DNA from 3 places in the Amycolatopsis sp. NPDC059021 genome. Region 3 is predicted to be linked to each of the others. Evidence: riboswitches for the same ligand, from Rfam matches in the RefSeq annotation. Region 3 holds a riboswitch; each other region holds the start of a gene.

Region 1 (3,264 bases), on a different contig from region 3:
GCACCCAGTGGAACGTGTGCCGCGCCAGCACCGGCACGAGCTGCTCGCCGCGGCCGGTGCCCAGCGCGGTGCCGCCGTAGAGCGCGAACGGGACGTCGCTGCCGAGTTTGGCCGCGATCTCGGCCAGCTCGTCGCGGGTGACGTCCAGCTTCCACAGCGAGGCCAGCCCGACGAGGGTGGCCGCCGCGTCGGCGCTGCCCCCGGCCATCCCGCCCGCGACCGGGATGCCCTTGCGGAGCACGATGCGGACCTTCGCCTCGGCCCCCGGCTTCCCGGCGTACGCGGCCAGTGCCTGGGCCGCGCGCCACGCGAGGTTGGCGGCGCCGGTGGGCACCGAGCCCTCACCCTCGCCGTAGACCTCGATCCCGGGCTCGTCGGTGGCCATGACGGTCACCTCGTCGGTCAGCGACAGCGCCTGGAAGACGGTGACCAGCTCGTGATAGCCGTCCTCGCGCAGGTCGGACACCGAAAGGTGCAGATTGACCTTGGCGGGAACGCGAACGGTCACTGGGGGCGGTACAACGGCGAGCACATGCCAAGCCTACGTGGCCTCGCCCGGAACGCTCGCGGAAGGAGAACGCACGACACGCTCGGCGGCCCCGTAACGAAAAGGTCCGTGGGGGCCTCCTCGAGGGACTCCAGCTCCCTCGCAGTGGCCCCACGCTCCATACGGGTGCAGGTGATCAGGCGGCGACGCCCTGCGGGCCCCGGGTCGTGTGCGTGACCCGGCCGCCGCGCTCGGCGATCCAGGCCAGCGCCGCGTCCGACCGCTCACCGCGGACACCGAGCCGGAACCGGCCCACCGGGGTGTCCCCGATGCGGGTGAGCCCGCCGCCGATGGTGGCGAGTTCGACGTCGAAGCGGCTCGCCGCCTCGGGCAGCAGGGCGCCGACCGACGCGAAGCCGATCAGGACGACATCGACCGAGCGGTCGTAGCGCGCGGCCTGTGTGCGGGTGGTCTCGATCGCGGGCAGCAGCGTCTGCGCGGTGCGGCTGGCCGGGTCGGAGATCAGGTCCAGCACGGTGCCGCGTTCGATCACGGCGCCGTCCTCCAGCACGGCGACGTCGTCGCACACGCGCCGCACCACGGTCGCGTCCGGGGTGGTGACCACGATGGTGACGCCCAGCTCGGCCCTGGCGCGGTCGAGGACGGTCAGCACGGCCCCGGCCTCGTCGCTGTCGACGCCCGCGGTCGGGTCGTCGGCCAGCAGGACGGACGGGCTCGCCGCGAGCGCTTTCGCGACGGCGACGCGGCGCAGCTGGCCCTCGGTCAGCTCGGCCGGGCGCTGGGCCGCGCGGGGGGTGAGCCCGACCAGGTCGAGCAGGGTGCCCACGCGGCTGCGGCGCTGCGGGCCGTCGACGCCCAGCTGTTCCAGCGGGGTGGCGATGTTGCCGGCGATGGTCCGCTCGGCGATCAGCTCCGGCTTGGTGCCGACCACGCCGAGCTGACGCCGGATCTCCCGCAGCCGCCTGCCGTCGAGCGTGCCGGTGTTGAGGCCGTCGAGCCGGACCACGCCCCGGTCGGGACGCTCCTGCAGCGCGATGCAGCGGGCGAGCGTGGACTTGCCCGAGCCGGCCGGGCCGACGACGCCGAAGAGGGACCCGGCCTGCACGTCGACGCTCACGTCCCGTAGCGCGACGACCGGATTTCCGTTGTGGGGAAAGGACTTGGTCAGGTTTTCGACAGTGATCACGAAAGCTCCAGAAGCAGGGCGCAGCACCCCCAGGCGCGCGCGACCGTTCACCAGTTGACCGTCCGAAATGGACGGTGCTCACGAAAAGAAATTCAGGCGGCAGAACTCAGGCGAGAACGGTGGAGCGTCGACACGCACAGACCGTGCGGCGACCTTCATCGACTACGCGCCGCCTGGTGAGCAGGAGCGGGCGGGCAACCCTCTTCATGGACGTGGCCTCCATCGGTCCTGGCGGTAGCACCTGCCCCGGGGAGGGTGGTTGCTGCGACTTCGGCGAGCCAGGTCTCTCAGTCGCTCGGGATGGACGCTTCGAGTAAAACCGATCCCAGGGATTGAACGCAAGCCCATAGGCACAGATCACACGACTGGCCGTGCCCAGACCTCGGGATCGGGGCCGGACTTCAGCAAGCTGCGATAACGCCGTCACGCACCGGACGACCGGGGCGCGCGCCCCGCTGCCGCGACGATACGCGCGAAGTCCCCGACGTCAAGCTGTTCACCCCGGGTCCGGGGATCGATCCCGGCGGCAGCGAGCACGGCGCCCGCCCGGTCCGCGGAGCCCGCCCAGCCCGCCAGTGCCGCGCGCAGCGTTTTCCGCCGCTGTGCAAACGCGGCGTCCACGACACCGAACAGCGCTTCTTTGTCCACAATGGACTCTTCGGTGCCGGATTTCTTGTTCTCGAAGGAGAATTGCGCACGTTCGAAGGAAACCAGCGCGGAATCCACGTTCGGCACCGGCCAGAACACGGCTCGCGGCACGGCGGCCACCTTGCGGGCGCGGCCGTACCACGCGAGCTTGACGCTGGGCACGCCGTAGATGCGGCTGCCGGGCCCCGCGGCCATCCGGTCGGCGACCTCGGTCTGCACCATGACGAGCCCGCGCGTCAGCGACGGCAGTTCGGCGAGCAGGTGCAGCACGACGGGCACCGCGACGTTGTAGGGGAGGTTCGCGACGAGCGCGACCGGCTCGGCGGGCAGGTCCGCGGCCTTGACGCGGAGCGCGTCGGCGCCGACGACGGTGAGCTGCCCGGCGGCCTCCGGGCCACGCTCGGCGACCGTCGCGGGCAGGCGCCCGGCGAGCACCGGGTCGATCTCTACGGCGATCACCTCGGCGCCGGCGCCGAGCAGGCCGAGGGTCAGCGAGCCGAGCCCCGGCCCGACCTCGAGGACGACGTCGCCCGCCCCGACCCCGGCGAGTTCGACGATGCGCCGGACGGTGTTCGGGTCGTGCACGAAGTTCTGGCCGAGCTTCTTCGTCGGCCGGACGTCCAGCTCGGCCGCGAGCCCCCTGATCTCGGCAGGGCCAAGCAGTTCCACCACCGGCAGATCGTACCCAGCGTGGGTGGGCGGGGGCGTGCCGAGGGACGCCTTCGGTGCGTTGGCCGCGCCGAGGGACGCCCCCGGTGCAGTGAACGCACCAAGGGCGTCCCTCGGTTGCGGGCGCCCCCACAGATGGCCACTCACGACCATTGGTGCGGCGAGCGTCACTTCGTCACAGCGAACGTGACAGCCGCCTTCATCATGTCACCCAGCCCGTTCCTCTCGGCTTTGGCTGTCGCGGAACCCACGG
Region 2 (3,264 bases), on a different contig from region 3:
TAGGCACTGACTCCACCCACCGTAGTACGCGTAAGCGATCACGTCGAGGCCCTCGCGAGGCCGTCGGAGCAGGCTGTTAGGCTTGCCGTTCGTTGCCGTGCGGCATTCCGTCATGGAGGAAACCCGCGCACCGCCCGCGAGGGTGGCCGGGGCCACAGAGTTATCCAGCGACGCGGCAGCGAACTCACCGAGTACGAACAGGAGCGCCACCATGGCCAACATCAAGTCGCAGATCAAGCGCATCACCACCAACGAGAAGGCGCGTCAGCGCAACCAGGCGATCCGGTCCTCGGTGAAGACCGCGATCCGCAAGTTCCGCGAGGCCGCCGAGTCCGGGGACAAGGCCAAGGCCGTCGAGCTGCAGCGCGAGGCCGCCAAGAAGCTGGACAAGGCCGTCACCAAGGGCGTCATCCACGCCAACCAGGCCGCGAACAAGAAGTCCGCGATGGCCAAGCGCGCGAACAACATCTGAGCCCGCTCTCCGCAAAGGCCCCGGCGACCTCGGTCGCCGGGGCCTTTCGCGTGTCTTCGCCTCAGCGGTCGCCCTTGGCGGCGACGACCTCGTTCACCGCGCGCTCCAGTGCGTAGTCCGGGCTCGCCGCGGCACCCTTGACCTCGGAGTTGAGCCGAGCGACGACCCGCATCGCGGTGGCGAGGCCGTCGGAGTTCCAGCCCCGCGACTGGCCCTGCGCCTTGCGCACCTTCCACGGCGGCATCCCGAGTTCCCCGGCCATCTGGTTCGGGTTGCCCCGCCCGGCCGCCGAGACCCTGGCGATGGTGCGGACGGCGTCGGCGAGCGCGTCGGCGACGAGCACATGCGGCACCCCCAGCTGCATCGCCCAGCGCAACTGCTCCAGCGCGGCCGCCCTGTCCCCCGCCACCGCCTTCTCCGCGACGGCGAAGCCCGTGACGTCGGCGCGGCCCCGGTGGTACCGGCGCACGGCCTGCTCGTCGACGACGCCGCCGGAGTCCGCGACCAGCTGTGTCGCCGCCGACGACAGCTCCCGCAGATCCGAGCCGACGGCGTCGATCAGCGCGAGCACCCCGGCGCCGTCGATCTTGCCGCCCGCCCGGCGGACTTCGTTGCGGACGAACGACTCCCGGTCGGCGGCCTTCGTCAGCTTGGCGCATTCGGTGATCTGGGCCCCGGCCTTGCGCAAGGCGGCGGGCAGCGCCTTCGCCGCCTTGCTCCTGCCGCCCCCGGTGTGCACGACGACCAGCACGATCCCGTCGGCGGGGGCCTTGAGGTAGGACAGCACGGCGTCGGACAGCTCCTGCGAGATGTCCTGCGCCGCTTCGAGGACGATCACGCGGCCCTCGCTGAACAGCGAGGGGCTCACCAGTTCGGCGAGCTCGGGCGCTGTGAGTTCCGACACCCGCATCCTGGTCATGTCGGCGGTCGGATCGGCCGCCTTGGCGGCGTCCAGGGCGGCGCGGACGGCCCGTTCGATGAGCAGTTCTTCCTCACCGAGCACGAGATGCAGCGGTGCGGTGGCGGTGGCTTGCGCGGTCACCCCCCGATCCTCTCACCCGCCCCGCGACACGCCCGCTCCGGTGACACCGGCGCGCCCACCGTGGCACGAGCCGATCAGGATGCCGTACGGTGTGTCCCGAGGCGGCGCCCGCGCGGCGCGCCGACAACCGAATACCGCTCATCCAGAGGGGCAGAGGGAACGGCCCGACGAAGCCCCGGCAACCGGCGTCAAAGCCTGTCATCCCGCGATCGCGGGGTAGCTGACGAACACGGTGCCAATTCCGGCCCGCCTCGGCGGGACAGATGAGGAAAGGAACCTCGCGATGACCGCAACCCTCGGCACGACCTCCACCACCAAGACCCCGGACCTGGGCCCGGCCGTCGAACTGGTGTCGAAGGAAGAGGGTCACCGGCAGCCGCTCGCTCCCGAATTCGTCTCCGCCGAAGACTTCTCGCCGCTCGAGGTCGCCTACGACTTCGGCCGGGTCCGGCGCGAGGACATCGAAGCCGGCCCGAAGAACATCTGGCGCTACAAGAAACTCCTCCCGGTTCCCTCCAACGTCGAGGAGATCCCCAACACCGAGCCCGGCGCCACCCGGCTGATCCGGGCCGACCGGCTGGCGAAGGCGCTGGGGGTCAAGCGGATCTGGGTCAAGGACGACACCGGCAACCCGACCCACTCCTTCAAGGACCGGGTCGTCGCCGTCGCGCTGGCGGCCGCCCGCGAGTTCGGGTTCGAGGTGCTGTGTTGTCCCTCGACCGGGAACCTCGCCAACGCCGTCGCCGCCGCGGCCGCCCGCGCGGGCTGGCAGTCCGTCGTGCTGATCCCGAAGACGCTGGAGCGCGCCAAGATCCTCACGACCGCGGTGTACGACGGCGCGCTGATCGCCGTCGACGGCAACTACGACGACGTCAACCGCCTCGCCACCGAACTCGCCGCCGAGCACGAGAGCTGGGCGTTCGTGAACGTGAACGTCCGCCCGTACTACTCGGAGGGCTCGAAGACGCTGGCCTTCGAGGTCGCCGAGCAGCTCGGCTGGCGGCTGCCCGAGCAGATCGTCGTGCCGATCGCCTCCGGCTCCCAGCTGACCAAGGTGGACAAGGGCTTCCGCGAGCTCGGCCAGCTCGGACTGGTGGAAGCCAGCCCGTACAAGGTGTTCGGCGCCCAGGCCACCGGCTGCTCGCCCGTGTCGGCCGCGTTCCGCGCCGGGCACGACGTCGTCCAGCCGGTCAGGCCGGACACCATCGCGCGCTCGCTGGCGATCGGCAACCCCGCCGACGGCCCCTACGTGCTCGACGTGGTCAACCGCACCAACGGCGCGATCGAGGACGTGAGCGACGAAGAGGTCGTCGAGGGCATCCGGCTGCTGGCCCGCACCGAGGGCATCTTCACCGAGACGGCGGGCGGGGTCACCGTCGCCACGGCGAAGAAGCTCATCGAAACCGGCAAGCTCGACCCGGACGCCGAGACCGTCCTGCTGATCACCGGTGACGGCCTCAAGACGCTCGACGCCGTCGAGAACCACATCGGCCCCAAGGCGACCGTCCCGCCGTCCGCCGCCGCCGTGCGCGAGGCCCTCGGCTACTGACGCCGGCTCACCGCCGGGGCGGGCCACGCGGCTCGCCCCGGCGGGAGACCGCCGGACCGCCGCCGTCCGGGACCACCGCGGTGTCGCCGTCGATATCGGTGCGGGTCACCAAGGCCCCCAACGCGATCAGAGCGTCCACAGTGGACTTACTGGGGTGGCCGTAGCGATTTCCCGCGCCCACACTGGCCATCGCGACGCGGG
Region 3 (3,264 bases):
GTGATCGGCCTGCTGCTCGGCTGGCTCGGGGCGCTGGCGCTGCGCAGGGCGGCGCTGCCCGCCACCGGCCTGTATCCGCTCGCCACGGTGTCGGTGTGCGTCCTGGCGTTCTCCAGCGGGCAGCTCGCGCACGCCTCCGGCCTGCTCGCGACGTACGTCGCCGGGCTGGTGCTGGGCAATTCCCGGCTGCCGCACCGATCCGACACGCTGTCCTTCGCCGAAGGCCTCGGCTGGCTCGCCCAGATCGGGCTGTTCGTGCTGCTCGGCCTGTTCGCCTCGCCGAGCAGGCTGCTGGAAACGCTGGTGCCGGGGCTCGTGGCGGGCGCTGTCGTCCTGCTGCTCGCGCGCCCGCTTTCGGTCCTGCTGTCGATGCTCCCGTTCCGCGTGCCGTGGTGGGAACAGGTGTTCCTGTCGTGGGCCGGCCTGCGCGGCGCGGTGCCGATCGTGCTCGCGATGATCCCGCTTTCCCAGGGCGTGCCGGGCGCGCAACGGCTGGTGGACGCGGTGTTCGTGCTGGTCATCGTGCTGACCCTGGTGCAGGGCGCGACGCTGAGCCCGCTCGCGCGGGTGCTCGGGCTGGCCCGGCACACCGAACCGCACGAGGTCGAGGTCGACTCCGCGCCGCTCGACGAAATGGGCGCCGAGCTGCTGCAGGTCCGTATCCAGGCCGGATCGCGGCTGCACGGCGTGTACCTCTCGGAGCTGCGGCTGCCGGCCGGCGCGACGGTCAGCCTCGTGGTGCGCGACGGCGCCGGGTTCACGCCCGAGAAGACCAGCCGCCTCCAGGAGCACGACCAGCTACTGGTGGTGACCACCGAACGGGCCAGGAGTGCCACGGAGCGCCGGTTGCGGGCCGTGGACCGGGCAGGCCGCCTGGCCCGCTGGAAGGGCGAATCCGGCCGCTAGCTCACAAAACCGGCCTCGATGGTTGGTAGTTTTCCGTAGATCTTTCCACCGTGTGTTCCCCTGACGCACCCTTTCGGGCTAATGTGCGCTCGCATCGTCTACCTCGAATGGGTGAGCTTCTCGGGCTAAGGAGTACACACGGTGATGCTGAAACTGAGTGCGCGCTGGGCCGGCTTCGCCGCCGCGACGACCGCCGGAGCGTTGCTCCTGGCCCCCGCGGCCTCCGCCGCGGACACGTTTCCCGCCTTCGCCCTGCCGTTCGCGGCGGGCCAGCTCGTGTATTCGGCCGGGATCCACTCCGACGACGGTGGCAGCGGCGTGAAGAACGCCATCGACTTCAGCCCGGCCGACAAGACCGTCCGTGCCCCGCTGGCCGGGACCGTGCATCTGCAGCACTGCGCTGGGGGTGACTGGGTGACCATCGACCACGACGGCGGCTGGCGCACCGGGTACTACCACATGGAGAACATCCAGGTCGCCGACGGACAGCGGGTCGCGCCCGGCGCCGTCCTCGGTTCCACCGGCAACGCCCTGCCCTGCGGCGGCAGCACCACCGGTGCCCATGTCCACTTCACGCTCTGGACGCTGCCCGCCACGACGGCGTCCGGGAATCCCGGCGACGCAAGGGATTGGCGCGCTCGCGGGAACTGGAGCGGGCTGTCCTACGCCGAGGTCTCCGGCGAACTGGCCGCCGCGCTCGGCGAGCCGATCGACGGCAAGGAGCTGGGCGGATGGCGGTTCGCGGCGGGCGCCGAGCAGTACGAGGGGACGGCGACGCACCTGACCGACCAGTCGGTCGTCCGGCTGCCGGGCCGCTTCCGGGTGACGGCGTAGACCGCAATGACCGCAATTCCGGAGAGTGACGGCCGTCTCAGTCACCCGGATGGGACTGGATCGGCGCACGCGGTGTCGGCTATCTTCGTCGTCAGGTCATGAGTGCCAGCGCTAAGCCCCGGCTTGCTGGCCGGCAACCCTCCAACCGCGGTGGGGTGCCCCGGGTGAGGACCGGGCCTGTCGCGAGGTGCGGCGGGCAAGCGCGGGCCCCTCGCCGGGGGTCCCCCGGACCGCCGAGGAGGCACCCGATGACACTCGCCGTCGATCGTCAGAACACCACCGAAACCACCGTTACCGTTGCGCCGCAAGGAATCCCGGCGGTCGCGGGTGCCGGGCTGAGCGTTCCGCTCGTCACCGGCGGCGAGATCGGCTACGCGAACCTCGACCACGCCGCGAGCGCGCCCTGTCTGGACGCCGTGCGCCGCGCGGTGGACGAGTTCCTGCCCTGGTACGCGAGCGTGCACCGCGGCGCCGGGTTCGCCTCGCAGGTCTCGACGCGGCTTTACGAGCGCACGCGCGACATCCTGCGCCGGTTCGCCGACGCGCGTTCGACCGACACCGTGGTGTTCACCCGCAACACCACCGATTCCTTCAACCTGCTCGCCCGCAGCCTGCCCAAGCACACCTCGGTGGTCGTCTTCGACACCGAGCACCACGCCGCGCTGCTGCCGTGGCGGGGCCCGAACGTCCGCCGGATTCCGACGCCACGCACCCGGCTCGCCGCAGTGTCCGCTGTGGACGAAGCGCTCGCGGAATGCCCGCAGGGGCCCCGATTGGTGGTCGTCACCGGAGCGTCCAATGTGACCGGTGAGCTGCTGCCCGTCGCGGAGATCGCGGCGGTGGCCCGCCGCCACGGCGCCCGGATCGCGCTCGACGCCGCCCAGCTGGCCCCGCATCGCCGGATTTCCTTGCGGGAACTGGATGTCGACTACGTCGCGCTGTCCGGCCACAAGCTGTATGCGCCGTTCGGTGCCGGTGCGCTCATCGGCCGCGCGGACTGGCTCCGTGCCGCCCAGCCGTATCTCGCCGGTGGCGGCGCGACCAAGCTCGTCACGGGCGAGGCCGACGACCTCGGCGTCGTCTGGAACGCCGGACCGGAACGGCACGAGGCCGGTTCGCCCAACACCGTCGGCGTGTACGCCCTCGGCGTCGCGTGCGAACAGCTCGCCGCCCACTGGGACGCCGTCGGCGCGCACGAAGAGGTCCTGCTGGCCCGGCTGCGCAAGGGGCTCGCCGCGATCCCGGGCTGCGCCGAACTGCGGCTATTCGACGCGCCGGTGGACCGCGTCGGCACGGTGAGCTTCGTGGTCGACGGCTTCGAGCCCGGCTGGCTGGCCGCGGTGCTTTCGGCCGAGTACGGCATCGGCGTCCGCGACGGCGCCTTCTGCGCGCACGTCGCGACCAAGCGGCTCATCGGCGTCGCCGGGGGAGCGGGTCAGCAGGCGGTGCGGGTCAGCCTCGGTCTCGGCAGCACCACCGAACACGTCGACCGGCTCGTGCTCGCGCTGCGCCAGATCGTCGCGC

What was found. A riboswitch is a leader RNA that binds a small molecule or an ion and turns the genes downstream of it on or off. The one in region 3 is predicted to bind S-adenosylmethionine.
Region 1: it holds a riboswitch for S-adenosylmethionine, as region 3 does, so the genes downstream of both, ACFWX1_RS05375 (methionine ABC transporter ATP-binding protein) here and ACFWX1_RS37850 (aminotransferase class V-fold PLP-dependent enzyme) in region 3, are expected to answer to the same signal.
Region 2: it holds a riboswitch for S-adenosylmethionine, as region 3 does, so the genes downstream of both, thrC (threonine synthase) here and ACFWX1_RS37850 (aminotransferase class V-fold PLP-dependent enzyme) in region 3, are expected to answer to the same signal.

Annotation. Positions count from the first base shown of each region.
Region 1 is NZ_JBHYIQ010000006.1:162,223-165,486, forward strand. It holds gene ACFWX1_RS05370 (4-(cytidine 5'-diphospho)-2-C-methyl-D-erythritol kinase) at 1-532, opposite strand, end outside; gene ACFWX1_RS05375 (methionine ABC transporter ATP-binding protein) at 684-1,694, opposite strand; SAM riboswitch class I at 1,911-2,001, opposite strand; gene rsmA (16S rRNA (adenine(1518)-N(6)/adenine(1519)-N(6))-dimethyltransferase RsmA) at 2,118-3,014, opposite strand.
Region 2 is NZ_JBHYIQ010000034.1:41,235-44,498, reverse strand. It holds gene rpsT (30S ribosomal protein S20) at 212-472, shown strand; gene holA (DNA polymerase III subunit delta) at 534-1,514, opposite strand; SAM riboswitch class I at 1,650-1,784, shown strand; gene thrC (threonine synthase) at 1,798-3,063, shown strand; gene ACFWX1_RS21170 (ComEC/Rec2 family competence protein) at 3,071-3,264, opposite strand, start outside.
Region 3 is NZ_JBHYIQ010000095.1:3,225-6,488, reverse strand. It holds gene ACFWX1_RS37860 (potassium/proton antiporter) at 1-906, shown strand, start outside; gene ACFWX1_RS37855 (M23 family metallopeptidase) at 1,051-1,740, shown strand; SAM riboswitch class IV at 1,835-1,949, shown strand; gene ACFWX1_RS37850 (aminotransferase class V-fold PLP-dependent enzyme) at 1,989-3,264, shown strand, end outside.